DNA from 2 places in the Geobacillus sp. PK12 genome. Region 1 is predicted to be linked to the other one. Evidence: a T-box and tRNA genes for the amino acid it is inferred to sense, from the RefSeq annotation. Region 1 holds a T-box; the other holds one or more tRNA genes.
What was found. A T-box is a leader RNA that pairs with one kind of tRNA and senses whether it is charged. The one in region 1 lies ahead of ETR37_RS12605 (valine--tRNA ligase), so its partner is inferred to be a tRNA-Val.

Region 1 (12,351 bases):
ACAAAAGACGATTGCGGCAACGAATCGTTGGCGGCGCTGTTTTTTCCCGGTGAATCTGGCCAACTGCATACGGTATGCGAAGCGCAGTTCGCCCCGAAAATCAACAATGTCCGTTACGAAGCTTCCGTTTACCTTGTCCGATACGACAAGGAGGCATGGGATGCATTCACTTCATCGTCGGAATTCACTTCCTTGCCTGCGCCGCTGCAGGCGCGCATCCGCGCTGAAACGGAAAAAGCAGCCGAATCAAACGCCGGCGGCTACATGATCAAATTATACACCTCCGTCCGTTGGGGCGAGCGCACGAACGAAACGGCGTGGGTCGAAGGGGTGATCACCGATGAAACAATCCGCTAGAAGCGAAGCCGGCATGACGATGATCGAGCTGTTGGCCGCCGTTTCCATTTCTTTGCTCATCATCGGCGCTATCTACACGGTGTTTTTAACCGGCATTCGCGCCTACGAGCGCATCGGCATCGAAAACGACTTGCGCAGCGAAGCGGACTACGCCATGGCCCGAATAATGAACGAGCTGTACACGCTCTCTCCGGATGGAATGGAAAGTCAAGAAGAAAACAAGCCGTTAACGGCCGTCACTTTTGTGAAAAACCAAGAATTCAAAGCCGATGCGGACACCGGGCTTGTCTCCCGTGAAGAGAAAAAGCCGGAAAGCATCGAGCGGATGACGATGTCCATCCAAGACGGCGCGCTCGCGATCAATGGCGAAACGATCACCTCTTCCCGCTTTTTGCTGGACGACTCTTCATCGTTTTCATTCCGTTGCGCACGAAAAGAAGGCAACCTGTGCCGCAGCGGCGTCATGACGATCCGTCTCATTGTCTCCGACCGTCGACACGCCGATCCGAGTGGTTGGCTGTATGTGCCGCCGTTTACATTAACAACAGAATTCGGCTTTTAAGTATTGCGTTCCGAAATTTTGTCCTATGAAGGGAGGGGCCGCGATGAACCGACTGCGCTTGAACGCTGCTGGCTACAGCTTGGTGACAACAATGCTCATGATCACCCTCTTTTTTTTGCTCGGCTTGACGATTTTAACAGTCGCCGTCCAGCAAGCGCGATTTACCGCGGTGCGCGTCGAGAACATCGAATCGTTTCATGAAGCCAAAACAGCGCTTAATGAAGCAATTGCTGGACTTAAAGCTGAGCTTTCAGACGACGATTTTTTTGTTCGTCATGACATTTTCACCCCCAGTCAATGGGATGCCTTTCTCGGCATTAACGAGGACACCCCCGGCCCGGATACGATCGCCGGCAAGCTGAAAGCGCGCTACGGCGTGGAGGTGGAAGACGTGTCCTATCGCTTGTACAACATTCCGACGAACAAAGTGTTCCTCCGCGCGCTCGATTTGTCCAAACCGTTTACGGACGGCCATCGCGAGCGGAAAGTCAAACGGCTCGTCTTTTTAACAAATACGCCAAGCTTTCTCAAATACGCGCTCGGATCAAAAGAAACCGTCATCTTAAACGGCGGCGTCTACGTGGAGCAAGGAAACGTATACGCCGGACAAAGCGCTTACATCAGCAACGCGGCAAACTACGTGAAAAAAAGCGGCGAGTTAACGATCGCTCCTATCGATGCCGGACTGCCCGCATCAATGAGCGATTCGATTTGGCACATTCATGACAAGCTGCTGTTTTCATGCACGCAAACGAGCAGTTGCTGGAAGACTGGCGGCCGAGCTTTCCAAATGGAAGAAGGTCTTTTCTTCCCAGGATGGCCGGACGATGGCGGCCCTCTCATTCAACAAGAGACGGACGATTTCATCGATACTGATTTCGAGCGCACCGTGAAAGATAAATTGCTTCAAGCAGCCGGTCTCTCGCCGTTGTCGCCTGAAACCCAACAAGCGTATATCGAGCGCATTGAAAACGATCACCAGGCGCCGCTCGATGTAGCGCGGGAGCTTTATCAAGAAGGGAATTTGGCTCGGGTCGTGACAGACGACGAAACGCCGTATGAACAATCCATCAATCAGATGCCAAAAGACAAGCCGCTTTGGTTGGACGCAGAAGGGAAGGAGATCACCCTTTATCGCGACATTGACGTGCGGCAAAATGGCCAAAACCAATGGCTCATTGTCAATGGCGATCTCCGCATTGAAGGACCGACAAAATCAACAGCGGCTGTACGCGGCAATTTGATCGTGTTCGGTGATTTGACGCTCACCGGAAACTTGGCGTTGAACGCGAGCATTTACGTCACTGGCAAGACGACCATTTACAACAGCCATATCGACGGAGCGGATGGAAAAGGGCTCGTGTTGTTGTCCAAAGGCACGCTCGATATCGCCCGCATCAATGAATTTCAAGACTCAAGTGAAATCCCGAACTTAAAAGGGTATTTTTATACGGACAGCAGCGCGACGATTTATGCTGTCGGATCGTATTTGTACATTGAAGGCGGGTTGTTCGCCCGCGGGAACGGAGCGGCTGCTCCGGATACAGACATCAACGGGCTCGTCATCAACGCCTTTCGCGGCCGGATCGAGCCAAAAGACGGTGAGCCGGGGAACTTCATTCCAAGCTCTGACATGCAACAATCCCGTCTGATCGTCAAATATAATCCACGGGTGTTAGTCGAACAAGGAACAGGATTGCCGTTTGTCAATCAAATCTCGCTCGTCGCCGACCGGCTTGAAGTTGAATGAACGAAGACGGCTAAATTCCCTCTCTCATCCTCTCGATCCCCTGGACAAACGAAAAAAAGCGGCTCTCCAATTCAGGAGGCCGCTTTTTTCATCATTACCAACGCCCACCGTTGCTGCCGCTTCCCCCCTCATCTTCACGCGGTTGGACAAAGACCCACACTGAGGCTTGAATTGGCCTGCCATCCGGCGTTCTCGCATTGGCGGTCGCCGTCACATACGCATAGCCGACATCCACTGCTTCCAAATACCATCGTCCATTTTCTTGGACGACGTCGACAAATCGGAAGTCAGACGATGTCACAGAGCGGAGCGTTTTATCCGTCGCATTTTCCGGGATAAAGCGGAGCTGCCCCGCCACTTCGAGCGGAGGATCGTCCAGATTCATATAGATCACCGGTTTGTGGAAAGCCATGCCTGTGAGCGCTACGTACGGATCAATCACACGGATGGACGCCGATGCCGACGCGTTGCCGCCATCGGTCGCGCGGACGGTGATCGTAACCGTTCCCGGTTTGTTTGCTGTTACAACACCGTTATGGCCGACAGAAGCAATATCCGGGTCGCTTGATTCCCACATAAGCGTTTTGTTTGTCGCATCATCCGGTTCAATGATCACCGGAATCGTTTGCGTTTCGCCAACGTTCATTTCCCGCCTGTAATCGCCGAGCGTCAAATTGCGAATAAGCTTCATATAACGGAACGACACGCTCGTTGTTCCATCGCCGCGCGTCAACCCGCCGCTCGAACGCACGGCAACCGTATATTCGCCGTCATCAGCAACCGAAATGACATGCGGCGGACCAAGCAGCTGCCAATCGGACGACGAGCCGTTGCGCGCGATTTCGTATTCATACGTCACCCGTTCGCCGGCGACAAGCTCGGTCACGCGAACCGTCGGCGCTTCCGTCACCGTCGCGCCGCTTTCTGCTTCGCCATTTGATGTGGTGATCGACAAACGCGGCTTCAAATATATGCGCACCGTTTCGTCGTTGCGATAGGTGACAAGCAGCACGCCGTCATCATTCGGGTCATACTCCAGCGCTTTAACAGGCAACGGCAACAATCCATATGAATTAGGATTCGCCCGTCCGACAGTGTCGTCTGATAAAGCAGAAAATTTGTGTTTTGTAATAGTACCCGTTCCATCCCCTTCGTAGTAAAAATTCGGAAAATCATCCAAACGAACTGTCATGCCGATTCGTTCCGCCGGCGGAACGAGCGTCGATGTTTTGGCGCCATAACGGCTGTCGGTGAATGTCACCGAAGCTGGCGGCAATTGAACACTGTTCATGGCAAAGTCAGCCTGCATCACCCATTGCGCCGAGAGCATCAGCTTATTCAATTGGCTGTAGTCGAACGTCTGGTTGGCAAATGACCATTGTGCATAACGCTTCCCATTTTCCTCGTACGTCACCACTTTGCCATCGGGGACGACAGAGATGCCGTCAGGAAGCTCTTGAACGATTTTTACGTTGCTGATCGTCCCAGTCGCATTGCCGACATACCCGACAAGCGACAACGAATACGTGGCCCGGAAGCGGTTGTCTTCCCCATCAGCCGTTCCCCGCTTGATCAAGCTATCAACCTTATTGACCAATCCTTGCAATTTCACCGTGCCTGTAAAGGACGGCGGCGCTTCATCCTTGACCGTAACCGTCACCGATTTCGTCATCGACGGCTGCAGTTGGCCGTATACATCCCGATAGGTCAATTCAGCATTGAACGTATACGTCCCTTTCGCCTTAAACGAAACCGGAATGGAAACCGTGACGGGCGGAGGAGCGCTTTGTCCGACTTGATACGGAATGGAAAAGGAAATATAGGCGTTTTGCTTCGTTTCATCCAGCCACACTTGGCCGTTTTCCTCAATGGTGACATTGCCGCCGAATGACGAAAGCGGGATGCGCACTGTGCCTGTAAGCGCCGGCGTCGTAGCGAGCTGGGAAAAGCGCTGGAACAAAGCGGTCAAATTTTGCACCGTTCCTTGCCGCGCCTCGCCGCCGGCAGTCGCGGACAGCGTTTGCAAAAAGCTCATATCAACTTCATCGTTGCTGCCAAAACCGATCGAATAAAGCGTAATATTGTTCATTCCGAGCACCTTAGCCACGTTGATGGCATGATCACGAATTTTCTTCTCTATGCTGCTGTAACTAAATGGATAGCCGCTCCGGCCTAAAGGGACATCAGCATCGTTTACATAATCCCATCCATCGCTTGTAAACAGGCGGGAAAAGCCACGCTTGTCAGTAAAACGAATGCCGGCCGTCCCGTTTGTATATAGTTCATACGTCAGCGGCAACGGCGCCGTGATTTTTTCTCCTGTATAGTAGTAGAACCAAAGAATCCGTTCGACTTCCCGATAGGTGATTGTTTCTGTTGCGTTAAGGGTGGTCGGCATCCCGTCTGTCAAGAAAATTACATACTTTTTGCGCACCGGGTCGTTAAAATACGACTGCGCAAGCGACAGCGCCGCCGAATAGTTCGTGCCGCCTCCAGCGGTCAAACTGTCGCCGACCGTCCGAATTTTCTCGAGTTGGGCGGCGACATTCGGCTGATCCCCAAACGGCACGATATCTCTCACCGAGTCAGAAAATGGAATAAGGGCAAAACGGTCATTCGGATGCGAATGAGCTTTAAAGTAATCGACAGCCGAGCGGAGCGCCGTCTTGGCGCTCGAAAGCTTCTCCCATGTCATCGAGCCGGAGACGTCAAACACAAACACAACGTCGATCGGCGGACGGACGGGCGACGAAACGGCCCCTTGTGGAATGAGCGTCACATCGAGCCGTCCTTCGGCATTGCCGTTCGGCGGCTTGGCGTATTCCGGCTGTGAAAACGAAAGGGAAAAATCCAATTTAGCCGTGCTCGCCTCAGTTTGCCTCGTATATTGATAAGGCGTCTGTGGGAACGAAAAATACACATCCTGATCGGCATACACAACACCTGCTTTCATCGGCCATAGGCTTGCCATCAGCCAAAACAACATTCCCCATAAAAGCCAACCGCGCCACCGCTTCATGCGCCTCCCCTCCCGCGCCAAAAGAACTATCTTTCTTCCATTATATCAATCCTTTTCATCGCTTGGCATTATTTTTTTAAACGTTTTCGCACTTCAGATATAAAGTAAAGCGATCCTGTAATGAGCATCAACTCATCACTTCCCATTTGGTTTTTCTTTTCACCGATCCAGCCGATCCAATCACCTGTCACCGCTTTCTGCGGATGGGACGAAAGGTCCGCCAACTGTTCCGCCGCTGCCGCGCGCGGAAAATCAAACGTGGTAAACGTGATTGTATCCGCGAGCTCATCAAGCAGCTGAATCATCCGCTCAAGCGGCTTGTCTGTCAGCGCGGCGAACAAGACATGGACGCGCTTGTCGGGATAATGTGCGCGCACCGTCTCCACGAGCGAGCGAATCCCGGCTTCGTTATGGGCGCCGTCAAGGATGATGAGTGGATGGTCGCTCACCCGCTCAAACCGGCCGGGCCAAGCGGCTGTGGTCAGCCCATCGGCGATATGCTCCGGATCGATCAAAAACGAATAGCCAAGGCGCAACAACTCTGCCGCCATCACCGCCACCGCCGCGTTTTCGACTTGATGGGCGCCGGGCATTTGAATGCGCAAATCGCGATATTCGGCAAACGGCGTGACAAGCGAAAACTGCTCCCCTTCCACCGTCGTCTGCCGGTCGGAAACGGTGAAATCGACGCCGAGACGATATGTTTTTGCTTTCCGCTCCGCCGCCGTCTTGGCGATCACTTCCCACGCCTCCGGTTCCTTCACCGCCGTCACAAGCGGCACGCCCGATTTGATGATTCCGGCTTTCTCCGCGGCGATTTGCCCAAGCGTATCGCCTAAGATGTTCATATGATCGTAGCTCACGTTTGTAATGACGGAAACGAGCGGATAAATGATGTTGGTTGAGTCCAAGCGGCCGCCAAGCCCGACTTCGACGAGCACGATGTCTTGAATGTTTTGTTTGCCGAAATAATACAGCATCATCGCCGTGATCACTTCAAACTCGGTCGGTCCGCCAAGTTCTGTTTTTTCCAATTCATCCGCAAGCGGTTTGATCGTTTGCACGAGCTCGACGATCTCTTCATCGCGAATCGGTTGGCCGTTTATGCTGATTCGTTCGTTAAACTGCTCGACATACGGCGAGGTGAACGTGCCGACCGAATAGCCCGCCGCCTGCAAAATGGAGCGCAAATAGGCGACCGTTGACCCTTTGCCGTTCGTTCCCCCGATATGGACGGCGCGGACGCGGCGTTCCGGGTGGCCAAGTTGTTCCATCATCCATTCCATCCGTTTCAATCCCGGTTTTATGCCAAGCCGCAGCCGCCCGTGAATCCAAGCGACCGCTTCTTCATACGTTCGAACCATGTTCATCGTCCTCCTTTTTCCATTGGTGTCTTGCCGCCCCCTGCCGGCTTCATGCGGCAGATGCGCCACACATCGAGAAGCCTGGTGAAAGCGAGTATATGTTGACAACAAACCTCTTCTCAGAATATGACAAACCTTCTATCATGATCCATCGAAAAAGACGAATCCACAAGAAAGCGGATTCGTCTTCATCATAATCAACCGCAAGATCGTTTGTCTACCGTTTGAGCTCGGCGAGGCGCGCCTTGACGGCTTCGCGTTTTTCGATGTAATCTTGCCGCTTGCGCCGCTCTTCTTCGACGACATGAGCCGGCGCTTTCGCCAAAAAGCCTTCATTCGCCAGTTTCTTTTCGACGCGCTCGACTTCTTTGTTCCATTTGTCAAGCTCTTTTTCAAGCCGCTTAATTTCTTCCTCAATATTGATCAATCCTTCAAGCGGCATGATGAGCTCGGCGCCGGTGACGACCGCCGTCATCGCTTTGTCCGGCGCGGGAACGTTTGTATCAATCAAGAGCTCGCTCGGGTTGCAGAACCGCTCAAGATAGGCGCGGTTTTTCATGAGCACCGCCCGCACTTGTTCATCTTTCACCTTAATATAGAGCGCAATCGGCTTGCTCGGCGGCGTGTTCACTTCGGCGCGGACGTTGCGGACGGCGCGGATGATGTCGACGAGCATCCGCATTTCTTCCGCGGCTTCTTCGTTGGACAGCTCAGGGCGCACTTGCGGCCACGGAGCGACGGTGATCGATTCGCCTTCATGCGGCAAGTTTTGCCAAATTTCCTCGGTAATGAACGGCATGAACGGGTGAAGCAGGCGCATCGTGTTGTCGAGCACATACGCCAACACGGAGCGCGTCGTCTTTTTCGCCGCTTCGTCGTCGCCGTAAAGCGGCAATTTCGCCATTTCAATGTACCAGTCGCACAAGTCGTCCCAAATAAAGTTGTACAGCGTGCGCCCCGCTTCGCCGAATTCGTATTTCTCAGCGAGCTTCGTCACCGTATCGATCGTTTCGTTGAGACGCGTTAAAATCCAATGGTCGGCGACCGTTTTTTCGCCGCTCAAATCAAGCTCCTCGTACGTCATGCCGCCCATGTTCATCAAGGCAAAGCGCGAGGCGTTCCAAATTTTGTTGGCAAAATTCCACGTCGCTTCGACTTTTTCGGTGCTGAAGCGCAAGTCTTGCCCCGGCGAGCTGCCCGTCGCTAAGAAATAGCGGAGCGCATCGGCGCCGTATTGGTCGATCACATCCATCGGATCGACGCCGTTGCCGAGCGATTTGCTCATCTTCCGCCCTTGGGCGTCGCGGACGAGGCCGTGGATGAGCACGTCTTTGAACGGGCGCTTCCCGGTGAATTCGAGCCCTTGGAAAATCATGCGCGACACCCAGAAGAAAATGATGTCATAGCCGGTGACAAGCACATCAGTCGGGTAGTAGCGCTTGTAATCCGGCGAGTCGGTATCCGGCCAGCCCATTGTCGAGAACGGCCAGAGCGCCGAGCTGAACCATGTGTCGAGCACATCGGGGTCTTGTTCCCAGTTTTCGATGTCTTTGGGCGGTTCATGGTCGACGTAAATTTCGCCCGTTTCTTTATGGTACCACGCCGGAATCCGGTGCCCCCACCAAAGCTGGCGTGAAATGCACCAGTCGCGGATGTTCTCAAGCCAATGCAAATACGTTTTCTCAAACCGCTCCGGCACGAACTGCACTTTGCCGTCCGTTTGCTGGAGCTTGATGGCGGCTTCGGCGAGCGGCTTCATTTTCACAAACCATTGCGTCGACAAATACGGCTCAACGACCGCGCCGCTCCGTTCGCTATGACCGACTGAGTGCACGTGCTCCTCGATTTTAAAGAGGACGCCTTGTTCTTGCAAATCGCGGACGATCTGCTTCCGGCATTCAAACCGGTCAAGCCCCTGGTATTGCATGGCGTTTTCATTCATCGTGCCGTCTTCGTTCATGACAAGAATGCGCGGCAAATTGTGGTGGTTGCCGATTTCAAAATCGTTCGGGTCGTGCGCCGGCGTAATTTTGACCGCTCCGGAGCCGAACTCCATATCGACATATTCGTCGGCAATGATCGGTATTTCGCGGCCAACGATCGGCAGTTTCACCATTTTGCCGATCAAGTGCTTGTACCGCTCGTCATCGGGGTGCACAGCGACGGCCGTATCGCCGAGCATCGTTTCCGGACGGGTCGTCGCCACTTCAATGCAGCCGGAGCCGTCGGCGAGCGGATAGCGCAAATGGTAGAGCGCGCCTTTCACTTCTTTATAAACAACCTCAATGTCCGACAAAGCGGTTTTCGTCACCGGGTCCCAGTTGATGATGTACTCGCCGCGGTAAATAAGCCCTTTCCGGTAGAGCGAGACGAACACTTCGCGCACCGCTTTTGAGAGCCCTTCATCGAGCGTGAACCGCTCGCGCGTGTAATCGAGGCCAAGCCCTAACTTCGCCCATTGGCTGCGAATATGGCCGGCGTATTCTTCCTTCCACTTCCACGTTTCTTCTAAAAATTTTTCCCGGCCTAAATCATAGCGCGACAGCCCTTGCTGGCGCAGCTTCTCTTCCACTTTCGCCTGGGTGGCGATGCCGGCGTGATCCATTCCCGGAAGCCACAAAACGTCATACCCTTGCATCCGCTTCATGCGGGTAATGATGTCCTGCAGCGTCGTATCCCACGCATGCCCCAAATGCAGTTTGCCGGTGACGTTCGGTGGCGGAATGACGATCGTAAATGGTTGTTTGTCCGGATCGCCGGTCGCTTCAAAAAACTTGCCTTTCAGCCACCATTCGTAGCGCCCCGCTTCGACCGCGCGGTGGTCGTATTTGGGCGGCATCGACACTTCGTGCTGTGCCATGTTTCATTTCCCTCCTTCAACATAATGGACAATGCGGCCGACGGCGGCTTCCCACTGAGCAATGCCGCGCAGCCGGCAAGCAAAAAAGCCCCTTTCATCCAAAAAGGACGAAAGGAGCTGCTTTCGCGGTACCACCTTTTTTCTTAAGCCTAGAAGGCTGGTGATGGAAAGGTCTGCAACACGGCCAAACCACCGGTGAAAAACCGGCTTCGTTTGGCGAGCCAAAAGGTTGAGTTGACCGACCTTCTAGAAGCTTAAGCGCTTCATTGGCATAACGGCATGACGCCGGCTTCCTCTACTCGGCAGCAGCGCCTTTCAAAGAAGCAGCTCAAGGGCGACCTTCCAGCAGCCGTCATCCTAGGAAATCTCGCAGCTTCTGATTTCCCTCTCTGCAGGCGCGGACCGCTGTACTCCTCCCCGTCTTCGCTTTTGTCATCATGGTTTGATTATTATACTACCATTGTCCATCATCTTTGCCAAGTTTTTATTTATTTATTCCATCCGTGTGCATTTGGTGACAAACCATCGCACGTTTCATATTGTATAGTAAACCGGAGAAGGAGGGAATGTCGATGCGGCGATTCAACCCGTATTCGTGGCCGCCGTGGCTGAGGCAAGTGCGCGCCGTCTGCGCCCAAGTGATCATCCCGCTCACCATTTTTCAAGCGATCCGCACCATTTTTCTGCCAACGACGTTTGATGTCATTTTATTGGCCATCTTCGTTTTCATTGCCGTGGCGCTCCATCTGGAATGGATTTAGTGCGACGCCGTTTTGTTTGGGCTGCATTCAAAACCCATTTAATCATTGCTGCTTTCATCCGCCGGCGGTTCGTTGTCTACCGCTTCTTCCTGCTGCCGCACGGCGTCGCGTTGGACAAGGTGCATAACGAGCGCCTCCATATTTTTGAACGCCAAATAACGACGCTGCAACGCGGCCACATATTCCCGTTCGTTCCGCTCGTTTCGCGAAGCGGCCTCATACCGCTCCAAACAGCGGACAAACCCACGCGGCTCCGCCAAATGGCTGTATAAAAACGCCCGCTCCCCGTCGGACAGCGGCAACTCCTTCTCGTACTCCTCCATTCCTTCAAGCCACTCGCGCCCAAGCGGCGGCATTGTCTGTACATGAAAACGGAGCGCGGCGATCACATCAAAGAGCGGCGAATTCCAATGCGCCCGCTCCCAACTGATCCAATACGGCGGGATATAGTGGGAGAGGCGCGCTTTGCCGTGCACCCAAGCGATGCGCCATTGCTTCGTCTCTTTGAGCGTCTCTTCCCACACATCGAGCCGTTCTTCAGCGAACGAGTATGCGCGCATCACCTCATGGAAATAGGTGCAGCATTGGAGCTGAAACGGAGACATGTACCACGCCGCTTCGTACCGCTCAATTCGTTCTTCCCACACCGTCCGCGCCCGTTGCCATTCGTCCTTTTTTTTCTTTCGGTACGCCGCCGCCTCTTCCTCACTCACCTCGATCGTGCGGACGGTGGTGCGATGGAGGCGGGCGAGCTCGCGAAAAAAGGCGTCCACGGCATCCTTCTCCACCTTTGATTCGCCGTCATGCCATGCTTGCAAATAATAAAGACGGCCGCCTTCTGTGGCAAACAGCGACCGCCGCCGCGTCAGGTAAAGCGGGAGACAACGGGGGCCGCCATGCTGAAGAGACTGCCAAACGGCGGCGGCTTCTTGCTCGCTTTCAAGCGTCTTTAAAGCGAAAACGCCGCGGTTCGTGTATACCTTGACGGCTTTGCCTCGCTGCTCCATGCGCACTGGACGAAGCCCATACTGGACGAGCACAGCATCATATCGGTCAGACTGTGCGGCCATCGTTACGCCCCCTTATCGGCAAAAGAAACGGAAAGCGTCCCTTTTATGAGAAAGGACGGCTTCCCGCCATGGCCGGAATATACAAAAGCTGCCCCTCGTGCACGTCATCTGGGCTTTCCAAATCATTGGCGCGCAAAAGCTGCGAGACGGTCACATCATACCGTTCGGCAATCTTGTCCAATGAATCTCCTTGCTGGACGATGCAAATTTTCAGTTTCGTAAACTCTTCCGCCTCGCTTTTCGCAAACAGTTTCGTCAAGTAAAGCGCATTTTCGCTTTTTGTTTTCGTTTCTTCTTCCTCTTCTTCCTCAACCGCCTTTTTCGCCGCCCCGATCGATACCTTCGCCTCAGTTGGCGGCAGCAGCGAAGCGATGTCTTCCTCCGTCTGTGCGCTGACCGTCTTCGTTTCCGTCTCAAGCGGCAAAAACGGCTCTTTGGCCTCCTCTTCTTCCTCAGCCTCCGTTTCTTCATGACGCATGGCGGCCGGCTCCATGACGGAAACCGTCGTTTCGCCGGCGGCAAAAGCCGGCTGTTCAGCCGCCTCATCGGCGAGATCATCCGCCGAAGCAAACGCTTCCTCACCGGCCGCTTCCTTGCGGGCGATCGAT
Region 2 (12,351 bases), on a different contig from region 1:
CGTAAATCAACCCGTACCGTTTTGAAAACTCGCCGGTCGAGGCGCTCACGAGGTCAATGCAGCCCCATACGAGATAGCCAATCAATTCGACGCCATCGGCGATCGCTTCACGCGCTGCTTCGATATGACGGCGCAAATAGTCAATGCGGTAATCGTCGTGAATCGAGCCGTCTTCTTCCACTTTGTCATGCGCCCCAAGCCCGTTTTCCACAATAAAAAGCGGTACGCGATACCGATCGTACAACCGGTTTAAAATGATGCGCAGCCCTATAGGGTCGATCTCCCAGCCCCAGTCGCTCGCTTTAAGGAACGGGTTTTTCACCCCATCAAATACGCTGCCGGGGATGAGCTCATCATCCATCTTGTCTTTTTTCTGGGTGACGGACATATAGTAGCTTAAACCGATATAGTCGACCGTATGCTTCTTGATCAGTTCCAAATCCCCGTCGCGAATATCGAGTTTCACCCCGCGCTCGTCGAACACGCGTTTCATAAAGGATGGATACTCGCCGCGCACTTGCACGTCGGCGCAAAAGAAATTCAACAGCCGCTCCTCTTCAAGTGCATGCATGACGTTTTCTGGATTGCAGTCGTACGGGTACACGGGGGCGGCGAGAATCATGCAGCCGATTTTTGCGTCCGGAATGATCTCGCGGCACGCCTTCACCGCCAGGCTGCTGGCGACAAATTGATGATGGAACGCTTGAAACAACTCTTGATATTTCGTCTCTTCGCTTTCCGGCACAAATCCCATGCTCATGAGCGGAAAATGGAGCGCACCGTTTATTTCGTTAAACGTCAGCCAATATTTCACTTTATCTTTATAACGCTGGAAAATCACCTTGGCGTAACGTTCAAACAACGTTACCAGTTCGCGGCTCCTCCAGCCACCGTATTCTTTGGCCAAATGGAGCGGCATTTCATAATGGGAAATCGTCACCACCGGCTCAATCCCGTATTTATGTAACTCATCGAACACCCGATCATAGAAGGCAAGCCCTTCTTCATTTGGCTCAAGCTCGGTGCCGTTCGGGAAGATGCGCGTCCAGGCGATCGATAGGCGGAACGCTTTAAATCCCATCTCAGCAAACAGGGCTATATCCTCTTTATACCGATGGTAAAAGTCGATCGCTTCATGGTTCGGGTATGTATACTTCTCTTTATCAATGGCAAACTTTAGTCCTTTCTCTTTCAGCAGCTGCTGTCGTATTTTCCCTCCCGGAAGCACATCGGCAATGCTTACCCCTTTGTTTCCTTCGCCAAATCCTCCTTCGATCTGGTTGGCCGCCGTCGCTCCTCCCCATAAAAAGTTGGTGGGAAACGCCTCGTTCGTTGTAACCACTAGTCAGTCCCTCCTGTGCAAGTATGCCTCCCCACTAGCTTACCACAAACGCCGCTCCGCCTACACCGACGAATGCTTCGTTCCGCTGTTTCTTCTCCCCCATAAAAAACCATCCTTACAACGGGTGGTTGACATCGGAAGAAACACGAATCGTTTGCCTTTTCGTCAACTCCACATCGACCGTTAACAGCTCTTTTTTCTCCCAACTGACGAAACGGTCTTCCCATAACACGTGGCAAGAGTGAGCATTCATTTCAAGCACGATTTCCCTCGCCCCATCACAGGCAAAAATGACGCAATCCCCGATGTGGAACATAACGATCACCCTAGCCGAAAGACGATCCCGTGACCGCCTCTCGGATACTCCCAACGAATATTTTCATACGGACAGCCGATGCGGCAGCTGCCGCATTCATGGCAGCCTTCATAACCGACATGCATCCGCGTTCCCTCCCATTTATACACCGCCGCCGGGCAGAAAATCGTGCAAATTTTATCCGGGCATTTCGTCAGGCAAATGTCGTGGTCAAGGACGTGAAGGTGGGACTTCGTATCGGCATTAAAGCGGATTAAATATTGTTTTTCCTCAATCGTTGGCAAATGACTCATTATTTCATCACCTCCCCATACCTTGAACACATCACGCGCCAATTTGAGTTTTTCTTTCACCGAGCCAAGATCGCGCCAAATCTTTTTCTGTTTTTCCCATTTCGATGTCCCATCGACCGTAAACATGTGGCTGGCCGCCCGGTTGAGCAGCGGAATGTAGCGTTCAAAATATTGCGGGAACGCATCAAAATGATGGGTTGCATCTTTATACTTCTTCAAGTCTTGGACAATAAAGCTCTCCATCAGTTTCAGTCGATAATGGTCAAGCATGCTCTCCGAGAAATCGTTGTACGTTTTTGCCATAATGATCGTTTCGGCTGCCAGGCGTCCGGAAGTCATCGCCATGTTCGATCCTTCGCGGTGAATGGCATTGACGAGCTGAGCGGCATCCCCAACGACAAGCACACCGTCCCCGACCACTTTCGGCATCGAGTGGTAGCCGCCTTCCGGGATCAAATGCGCCAAGTACTCGACCGGCTCGCTCCCTTGGAGATACGGCCGGATCATCGGATGGTTTTTGACATATTCGAGCAGCTCGTACGGTTTGATTTTATGTTTGATCAGCCCGGAAAGCAGCGTGCCGACGCCGATGCTTAAGGTGTCTTTATTGGTGTATAAAAATCCGGTTCCTAATATGCCTTTTGTTGCATCGCCGAGCAGCTCGATCGTGCATCCTTGCTCCGGATCAAGGTTGAAACGTTCTTCGATCACTTTTTTATCGAGCTTGACAATGTCCATCACTGCGAGCGCGACTTCATCCGGCCGCCATTCACGGTGAAACCCGAGCTGTTTCGCCAAAAGCGAGTTCACGCCGTCCGCCAGCACGACGACATCGGCATACACCTCGCCGTCCGGGCGGTCGGTGCGGACACCGACGACGCGGCCTTTTTCAACGATGCATTCGAGTGCCACCGTTTCACAAACGAGCAACGCCCCTTGTTCGACTGCTTTCTCGGCAAACCATTGGTCAAACTTCGCCCGCAAAACGGTAAAGTTGTTGTACGGCTCGCAAATGATCCTCGAATGCCATCAAAAGGTCAATGGGATCTATGGATACTACCGCGTGAAGGCATGGATCAAACGAAATTATGGGAAGACCGTGAATCATAAGCGAGTGTACCGACTGATGAAAGAGTTGGGGGTTCAGGCCAAAATCCGTCGAAAAAAGCCGAAGTATAAAGCGGGAAAGGAGAATATCGTAGCGTCGAACGTGTTAAACCGTGATTTTGCGGCCACTGCAGCCAACCAAAAATGGGTGACGGATATTACCTATGTGCCATTTCAAGGAACCTATTTGTATCTGTCTGCTATTAAAGATTTGTACAACAATGAAATCATTGCGTATCGCATCAGTCGTTCGAATGACTTAAAATTGGTGATCGAAACGGTCAAGGATGCCATCAAAAAACGGGATGCGCGAGGAGTCCTTCTCCATAGCGATCAAGGCTCCCAGTACACATCCCGCCAGTACCATCAACTGCTGAAGGCTCATCATATCATTCCTAACCCGTGGTGCTAGTTGAGCTTTAGCGCTCAACTATAACTGTGCAATTTAATTCTTCTGCTTCCGATACAAATGTTACAATTTTTGAAATGCAGTATGATTTAAATAATGAGAAGATCATATCAGTTTTTAAAATACATTATGATGGAACTTCAAAAGAGATAACTGATTATGAAACAGGCGAAACAGAAGTTATTACAGAGGATCAAGAATGTACAGATTGCTCTGTTTCAAACGAGGAATTTAATGAAATACAAGATACATTACAAAACATAGAAGAAGTTGCTGTTTTACAAAACGAAATAGATGCTATTTTAGATACACAAAGTAATACAAATAATGAGAATAATGCGGAGAATATCATCTTTAGAGCAAGCGCTATTTGCCCAAAAGGTACTTATCCAAGTCAAATATGCAAAAATGTTCCGGCGTTTAGTATTTCAAAATATCTTGCTTGTATGTTGGTGATTAAAAAGCACAGAACATGCAGAGCAGTAGCATCCTATGTAAAGAAAGAATGTATATTGGAGTGTATGCCTTATACTTAAAATAAATTTTAGCAAGGGAGTGTTTGAGTGAAGTTTTTTCACGATATTAATGAGGATAAAGAGTATTCCCTAAGCCTTATTTGCTACTCAATATTAAACATAATCACTCTAGGAAAGATAAGGTTTTTTCGTATGAAAGTAGCTGAACTGAAAAGAATTTTAGAGGAAACCAAAAGACTTCGTTAATCTTTAAGGAAGAAATAGCTCTCCTTTAAGCTTAAACAGATCTTGGGAGGGCTGTTTCTTCCTTTCTTTTTAACCGATTTGAAAAAGAAAGGCGCTTGTTCAATTAAAGCCAAACAAACCTTGACCTGATACGAATAATATTCGATGTCGTAGATGTCCCTAAACTTGGGTAAGCTAATCTAAACTAGGACTCTCCTCGTGTTTCGCTAGTCCCTCTTAGGTAGGCTCAAATTTGAGTACATCTTTTTTTCGACTGACAAAAATAAAAATACGATGCCGGCGTGCCTTTTTATGCGTCCGAAAATTCCAGAATTACTCCTTAAAAATAACATTGTTTTAACCCTTACCAAAAAAATGACCTCTAAAATTGGCGTATAACACGTTTTAAACAGCGGGGTAATGGATGGTTTTAATCCCCTTGATTAAAAACGCCTATATTAAAAACGCCTATACGGTCCTACTAAACGCCTTAAAATCGATGCGGTTGTTTTTTGGAGGACGACATCGTATTTTAAATGATTGACTGTAGTTGAGTAAATTTACTAACATAAATTTACAACCAAACAAAAAAGGAGACATGAACCCGACTCCTTGGTTAAAATAGATGTGCTAACCAACCATTCACAAGGAGGCTCATGTCTCATGAATAGATTAGCACATCATCAAGGAATCCACAAGTTTTTCATGGCGTTGGGGTTGGCGCTTTATTTCTCGAAACCGGTCATCAAGCATCTCGTTCATATTGTGGATGCCTTGACGACCAAGGGATTTTCGGGAACGTTGACCGATGTCCATCACTGGAGTTTTCATCCCAACCATCGAACAACGCTCAGCCATTTTTTCACGAAAAGCCCTTGGGATGAAGAGACGTTGCTTCGCAAACTCCAGCAATGGATCCTTCATCGCATCAAGCGAATCGCCAAACGGGAGAATCAACCCCTTTTTGTTTCGATTGATGATACCATTTGCCAAAAAACGAAGCCTTCGTCACGGGCCACGCACGCCATTCAAGGGTGTGATTGGCATTTCTCCCACAAAGATCATCAATCGGTCTGGGGGCATTCGCTCGTTTGGCTGATGGTACACACCATGACTCAGGCATTCCCGTTCGCGTTTCGTCTTTATGATAAGGCGGCGGGAACAAGCAAAGTCGACCTAGCGATGGAGATGCTTTCTTCGCTCAAGGTGAAGCCGGATCATCCGGTGTATGTGCTCATGGATTCATGGTATCCGTCCAAAGAGCTCATCGAAGCCTGCCTGAAAAAGGGATTCCATGTCATCGCGATGCTCAAGACGAACCGAATTCTCTACCCGAAAGGCATCGCCGTCCAAGCCAAGCAGTTCGCCCGCTATCTCGAACCGCGAGACACCCGCCTCGTCACGGTGGGGAACGAGCGCTATCGTGTCTACCGCTACGAAGGTGCGCTCAACGGTCTTGATGATGCGGTGGTGCTGCTTACTTGGAAGGCTGCTCAGCCGATGACACCCGAACATCTTCATTGCATCTTGAGCACCGATCGGGAGCTGAGTGACGAAGACATCTTGCGTTACTATGCCCAACGCTGGTCGATCGAATGCTTTTTCCGGCAGGCAAAAGACCAGCTGAAGCTTGATGGGTACCGTGTTCGCCACGTTCGGGCGGTCAAACGGTATTGGATCACCGTGTTGTTGGCTTGCGTGTACAGCATAGCCGAATCTCAACAAGACCTCTCCGCCGGACTGGAGCTTCTTCGATCGCGGAAAGGACACAGCCTAGTTGAGTTCATTTACAACGCGGCGAAGCAAGATATTCCCATTGATGTTGTCAAAAAACAACTCCATGTCGCCTAAGGGTTACCCTGTTTGTCTCTTTGTTAATGGAAAATATTGTAATGAAAATTACTCATCTACAGTAAAACATGATAAAATTTTTTTAGGATGATTGGTACATTAAAAAAAGTTAATATTGCTAGGTATGGTGAACTTGTAAAACTAACAATTTGTGGTAAACTAGCATCTATATTAAATTGACACCTATTATGAACAGACGGTATAATTAAACAAAAAAGAAAAATGGGATGTTTTATGGTTTCGAGTGCAGTATTATCTAAAAATTTTAATCAATTTTCAAAAATTTTGTACCATGGTACTACTTCAAAACATTTTGATTCGCTTCAAGAAGGAGTCAATATTGATCTTTGTCAAGAATATACCGATTTTGGAAAAGGTTTTTATTTGACATCCAATTTTATCCAAGCAAGTAAACATGCAGAGAAAAGAGCTAAGTTAGAAGGCGAAGAACCAATAGTGTTCGTATATGTGTTAGACATATCAAGGTTAAAAAAGGAATATAATGGATATATACTGCATAAGATGGATTTAGAATGGGCAAAATTCATATATAACAATCGCTCAAAAAAACAATGCTTTACTCACCGTTACGATTATGTATTTGGCGGCGTAGCTGACGGAAAAATTTTTGACCTTGTTAATTTGGTCGATAGTGGAGAGCTTGATATTGAATTGTTTTATGAAGAAATTGCTCAGTATGCAACATATGACCAGCTATCTATTCACAACCAAAACATTTTCACATATAATGTGATTACCCTTCAAAAGGTGGTGAAAGCATATGATCAACAACAAACGTACAATGACAAGAGAACAGTTAAGAAATAAATTGAATTATGAGCACGAGCACGGCTATCCTTCTTTTAGAAATGAAATTGCAAAGGTTCTACAAGATAAATACAATATGGATTTTTCAAAGGCAAAAGAAATAGTTTGGGATCCAAAAATTATAAATAAAATCACCGAAGATATTGAATGGGCTCAACATATGGGACCAAATTTTTGGGCAAAATATATTTATGAGGAATATGAAAGTGTTTTTCCCAAAAGAGTAAAAAATTTAGAACTACAGGTATCGAATTAAGCTTTTAGCAAGAGATTATGCTAAAAGCTTAATTCTTTTCTTTGTCACATATTACCAGAAACATCAAGCACCTATTTATTACTTTAAAAAATAATTTATGCATCTTTGGTAACAATACTTCCATAATGTTGTTTTTGGCAAGTAGAAAATGTATGAAATGGCAATTAAAAATGCATACATACACTTGCCAAATTCCATGGTTAACGTTGAGAGATTGAGTCTTTGTATCGGTGACTTTCACCATTGAAGATGATTAAATGAGAATGATGAATCAGCCGATCAATGACGGCCTCTGTTAAAATGGGATCGCCAAAGACATTATTCCATTGGCTAAAAGGTAAATTGGTTGTCACAATGATGCTTTTGGTTTCATAACACATGGAAATAACTTGAAATAATAACTCTGCCCCCTGTTTATGCAATGGAATATAGCCCAATTCATCAAGAATCAAGAGATCCAACTTTTCGATTTGATTGAGAAATTTACCAAGGTCACCTTTTTCATTGGCCTCCAATAAAGCATTGACAATGGAGGCGGCCGTATAGAACTTCACTCTTTTTCCTTGTTTTTTCATCAAATTGAGGGCGATGAGAGTGGAAAGGAATGTTTTACCGGTTCCCACTCCGCCATAGAAGATAAGGTTTTCCTGATTTTTCGTAAACTCACCTTCTAAAATATAATCTTTTGTGATGCCTGGGGCTAGTTGAATCTCCCGCCAATCATAAGGTTTATTTGGAATTTTCGGCAATGTCGCCTGTTTTAGTAGTAAATTTATCCTTCTCTCATCTCGATGCTGCACTTCTCGTTCAAACAGCTTCAGTAAAAATTCCTCATTTGTTTCCGCATGGATGGTATGGTAATTGGCTGGAATCCAGCTTAATTTTAGTCTTTTGGCATATTCCTTAATCATTTGTTCCATGATGCCACATCTCCTTGGGATTCGAATAGGCGGTCATAATGCCTTACTCCTCGGATGGCTTCCGGCATATCTGGAACGTGTTTTTTCGGTTGAATTGGCTCTCGTATACCTCTTCCATTGATTAATTGATAAAATACCTGTTTAATCGATTCTACTTTCGGATGACCATACTGGGAGGCAATCCTCAAAGCCTGTGTCGAAACTTCGAAATCATGTTCTTTTAGTAAAACAGCTAGTAGTTGTAATGCTTCCTTCTTTTCTTGAACGGTACAATTGGAAAAATAATTTTTCCATTCTTCCGGCATCTTTTCATAGAAATCCGTATATTTTAATGCATTTGGCCTTTTGGCCATTAACGTAAGATATGGTTGCCATTTCATTGATTTTTGTTTTGTGCCATATAAACGCTCGTGCTTGATAATCAGCTCATGCTCTTCTGTTAAAATGGCAATCTCATGATAAGAGATCTTTGCCAAAACCTTTTGTTTGGCAAAACGGGGAGACGTGGAATATAAATTGTTTTCTAAATGGATGAAACCGTACTTATCAGCCGTGACCTGCTCATATCGGACACATTCAAATTCTTTGGCTGGCAATTGAAGAAATAACGCTTGTTCTTCTTCAAATAATTCAGCGATGAGTCGCTCCTTCTCATAATGCGGACGATTCCAGTCCTTCTCACATTTCTCCCATAAAGATTCATTAAAACTTTCTAGTTGATAGATTGTTTGTTCAGGTAAAAAGAAATTGTTTCGAATATATTTCACCTTTGATTCGACATTCCCTTTTTCATTTCCGCTGGCTGGGTTGCAGAACTCGCATTCAAAGCCATAATGTAAAACGAATCGTTGAAATGTCTCTGTCAATTCTCTTTCTCCGTTTGGCAAGATCGTTTTTACTGCAGGGGAGAGATTATCAAAACGAATGACCCTTGGAACCCTTCCCATATAGTGAAAGATTCGTTTTAATCCTTCCAAGAAACATTCTTGATTTTGAGCTGGCATGACTTGCACATAGGCCGCATTACTGTAAGGGAATGAAACGACCAGGTAAGGAAAATCGACGTATTTCCCCTGATAGAGAAAAGGAGCTTCTCCAAAATCAACTTGAGCCGTTGCAGGTTTCGATTCTAAAGGTAACGCAGCTGGTTCACTTTGTTCGAGCAGTTCTTGTTTTCTTTTTGATACATAGAGCCGAACAGAACGATCTGAACCTGTAAATCCATATTCTTCTTTTAAGATTTCATACATTCGTTTCGCAGTTCTTCGATATTTTTTCTTCTTTGTCAAGTCCTCTTTAATCCATTGATCCAATATCGGTTTCACTGGATCCATCACTTTCGCTTTTCTCGTTTGTTTAACTTTTGAGGGATTGAAGTCTTCCATTTCCGCATACTTCTTCACTGTTCTTGGATCACGATTCATTCTTTTGGCAATATCGGAATAGGAACATCCTTTTTGGTTTGCTTCATATCTGATATAATGAATTTCAGCCACTGCTAACATCTCCTTGAATACCTCCCGTTGAACTGTTTTGTCCAACTAGGAGGGTAGTGTATTTGGGGAATGTTGGCAAGTGGTTTTTTGTTTTATAGGACCTGCATAAATTAATTGCCAAACGTTACATTTTTAGTTTGCCATAAACATCGACTAGCGAACTTTGAACATCAAACCTTAAGGAGTATTATTGAATTTATTTTGTTGTTCGATAAAATCATATCTTCCTTTGGGGGAAATTTTCCCTATCATCAAAAGTAATTCTAAAACTCTCTTTAATTAGAGGGTTTTCCCTTTCTATGTAACTACCCACTTCCTAATAGAGCTTCCTTTGAAGCCTAAGCTGCTTCGTTTCGATGGTGAAAAAACCTTAACAAACAGTGCCTGTTGCTGTTCTCCAAAAGCTATTACGAAAAAACAAAAAGCCGTAAACCCTTCAATAGGACTTACGGCTTTCTCCTATGATGATTCCGACTGGGCTCGAACCAGCGACCTCCACCCTGTCAAGGTGGCGCTCTCCCAGCTGAGCTACGGAATCATATTTTATTGTCCGCTATCGAACACATTTTTAATTATATAAACGGGCAAGTTGTTTGTCAACAACTTTTTTAAAAAAATCGCTGTTCATGATGAAAAAAGGAAAGGTGACTTCCTCCCAAAGGAATAATCCGTGTTGGAACGGTTCGACATCGTATTTTTTCTATATTCTGATTGTTCTATCAAACGAGAATTTGCTTACGAAGGCTGGCGGAATTGATGAAAAACGCCCGCCGCTTCCGGTGCCGCTCAAAATGAAACTGCAGCTGACGGTCTTGTTCAGCAGCACATTTCCTGTCTTATTGTTCAGCTTAGCGACGGAAATCAAATGGTCGCTCGCCGGACCGAGCGCATCCCATTGGTCGTATTGGCCCTGGGCAACCGTGATTTTGCTGTTTTCGATCGCATTTTCCGTTTTCTTGACTCGCTTGTTGGTCGATGAGATCCATGAGCCGGTCAGTGTGCTGTTAAGTCATATGAAACGGGCGGAAAACGAAACGTATAAACCCGTCGCCCACAATGTGTATACTGATGAATTTGCCGATTTGCTTCGCGGATTCAATCATATGATCGATGCTGTGCATCGCCGCGACCGAACGAACAAAGAACTGCTTAACAGTTTCATCACCGTCTTGACAGCGGCGCTTGACGCCCGCGATCCTTATACAGCTGGGCACTCGCTGCGCGTGGCCCGTTACGCACTCGCGATTGGGGAAAAGCTTTCCCTTCCGAATGAACAGCTTGATGCCTTGTATCGTTCCGCTCTACTGCATGACATCGGAAAGATCGGCGTTCCCGATGCCATTTTGCGTGAACTACCCACCACCTACGCTTCGCTTAGAGGTGGGGGCTTCAAGCGACTTGTGTGTGTTCGCTGAACGGTAAGCCACACACAAGAACCCTTTACGCTTCCCTTCGTTCCGAAGGTGTCCGTTCTAGCCATATTCTATCATATTCGTTGGCTAACGCCAACCGAAATTCATCTCCCACTTTCACTGGTGCTGGCGCACCTTCACGTTTAGAAGTAGGAGACTTCTTTCGGAGGGAAGTTAAAGTGGGAAAGCTAAGCGATGATGAATTTGCCCGGATCAAAAAACACCCCGCCCTTGGGGAGGCCATTTTGCGGGAAGTCAGGCCGATCGAACCGATCGAACCGCTTCTAGCCGGCATACGCTCCCATCACGAACGCATAGATGGAAAGGGATATCCAGATGGGTTGGCAGGTGATGACATTCCGTTGTTTGGCAAAATCATCGCCGTGGCCGATGCATTTGACGCCATGACTTCCGATCGCCCGTACCGAAAAGGCATGGATATTCGTCAAGCGGCGGACATCTTGAGAAAAGGAAAGGGAACGCAGTGGGACAGCGAACTCGTCGACCTCTTTTTGAAACACTTACAAGAGGAGAAGCTGTTGTCAACCTCAGCGGCATCTTGACCCGCCCGCCAAGCTGTGAAGGCTTGGCGGGCTGATGGCTATGGCGTTGAAACTGACGGCCGCTCCTGAACAAACGACAACGCCTGCTCAAAATCGGCGATCAAATCGTTGACATCCTCAATCCCGACGCTCAGCCGCAACAAGCCGTCGGTAATGCCGCGGCGGAGTCGCTCGTCTTTCGGCATGGCCGCATGCGACATTTTCGCCGGGTGCGATAAAATCGACTCGACCGCGCCAAGGCTGACGGCGAACACGGGCAAGCGGACGTTTCGGACGAACGTCCGGGCCGCTTCTTCATCGGCCAAGCGGAACGACAGCACGGCGCCAAACCCGTCCGCTTGATGGCGCTGGATGTCATGGCCTGGGTGGTGCGAAAGCCCCGGATAATACACTTCTTCGACCTTTGGGTGACAAGCCAAATATTGGGCGATGGCGGCCGCTGATTCAGATGACTGCTTCAGCCGGACGTGGAGCGTTTTTAATCCGCGCAGCACAAGCCACGCATCTTGGACGCCAAGGACAGCGCCAAATGCGTTTTGCAGTTTGTACAGCTCTTTTCCCAACTCTTCATCTTTCACCACGGCCAATCCGGCGACGACGTCGCTATGGCCGGCTAAAAATTTCGTGGCGCTGTGAAGGACAATATCGACGCCAAGGTCAAGCGGCCGCTGCAGCGCCGGCGTCATGAACGTATTATCCAAGAACGTCAAACAGCCGTGCGCTTTCGCCAGTTTGACGACGCCTTGAATATCGGTCACTTTTAACAATGGGTTGGACGGCGTTTCCATATAAATGACTTTCGTGTTCGGTCGGATGTTTTCGGCCACTGCGTTTAAATCGGTCATATCGACAAACGT

Region 2: it encodes a tRNA-Val, which carries the amino acid that the T-box ahead of ETR37_RS12605 (valine--tRNA ligase) is inferred to sense. The anticodon was not compared.

The regions. Positions count from the first base shown of each region.
Region 1 is NZ_SDKL01000036.1:21,637-33,987, forward strand. Features, by position in the region: gene ETR37_RS12580 (type IV pilus modification PilV family protein) at 1-357, shown strand, start outside; gene ETR37_RS12585 (PilW family protein) at 341-919, shown strand; gene ETR37_RS12590 (hypothetical protein) at 963-2,669, shown strand; gene ETR37_RS12595 (VWA domain-containing protein) at 2,764-5,688, opposite strand; gene ETR37_RS12600 (bifunctional folylpolyglutamate synthase/dihydrofolate synthase) at 5,757-7,052, opposite strand; gene ETR37_RS12605 (valine--tRNA ligase) at 7,270-9,912, opposite strand; T-box leader at 10,013-10,345, opposite strand; gene ETR37_RS12610 (hypothetical protein) at 10,485-10,673, shown strand; gene ysxE (spore coat protein YsxE) at 10,712-11,743, opposite strand; gene spoVID (stage VI sporulation protein D) at 11,787-12,351, opposite strand, start outside.
Region 2 is NZ_SDKL01000002.1:279,782-292,132, reverse strand. Features, by position in the region: gene ETR37_RS01945 (glycoside hydrolase family 1 protein) at 1-1,342, opposite strand, end outside; gene ETR37_RS01940 (hypothetical protein) at 1,458-1,658, opposite strand; gene ETR37_RS19350 (ferredoxin family protein) at 1,664-1,951, opposite strand; partial or broken gene ETR37_RS01935 (FAD-dependent oxidoreductase) at 1,967-2,959, opposite strand; gene ETR37_RS01930 (IS3 family transposase) at 2,847-3,470, shown strand; gene ETR37_RS01925 (hypothetical protein) at 3,497-4,003, shown strand; gene ETR37_RS01920 (IS701 family transposase) at 4,832-6,019, shown strand; gene ETR37_RS01915 (DUF3990 domain-containing protein) at 6,254-6,847, shown strand; gene ETR37_RS01910 (hypothetical protein) at 6,801-7,103, shown strand; gene istB (IS21-like element helper ATPase IstB) at 7,304-8,023, opposite strand; gene istA (IS21 family transposase) at 8,011-9,528, opposite strand; tRNA gene ETR37_RS01895 (tRNA-Val) at 9,985-10,057, opposite strand; gene ETR37_RS01890 (HD-GYP domain-containing protein) at 10,251-10,934, shown strand; partial or broken gene ETR37_RS01880 (HD-GYP domain-containing protein) at 11,105-11,494, shown strand; gene metC (cystathionine beta-lyase) at 11,533-12,351, opposite strand, start outside.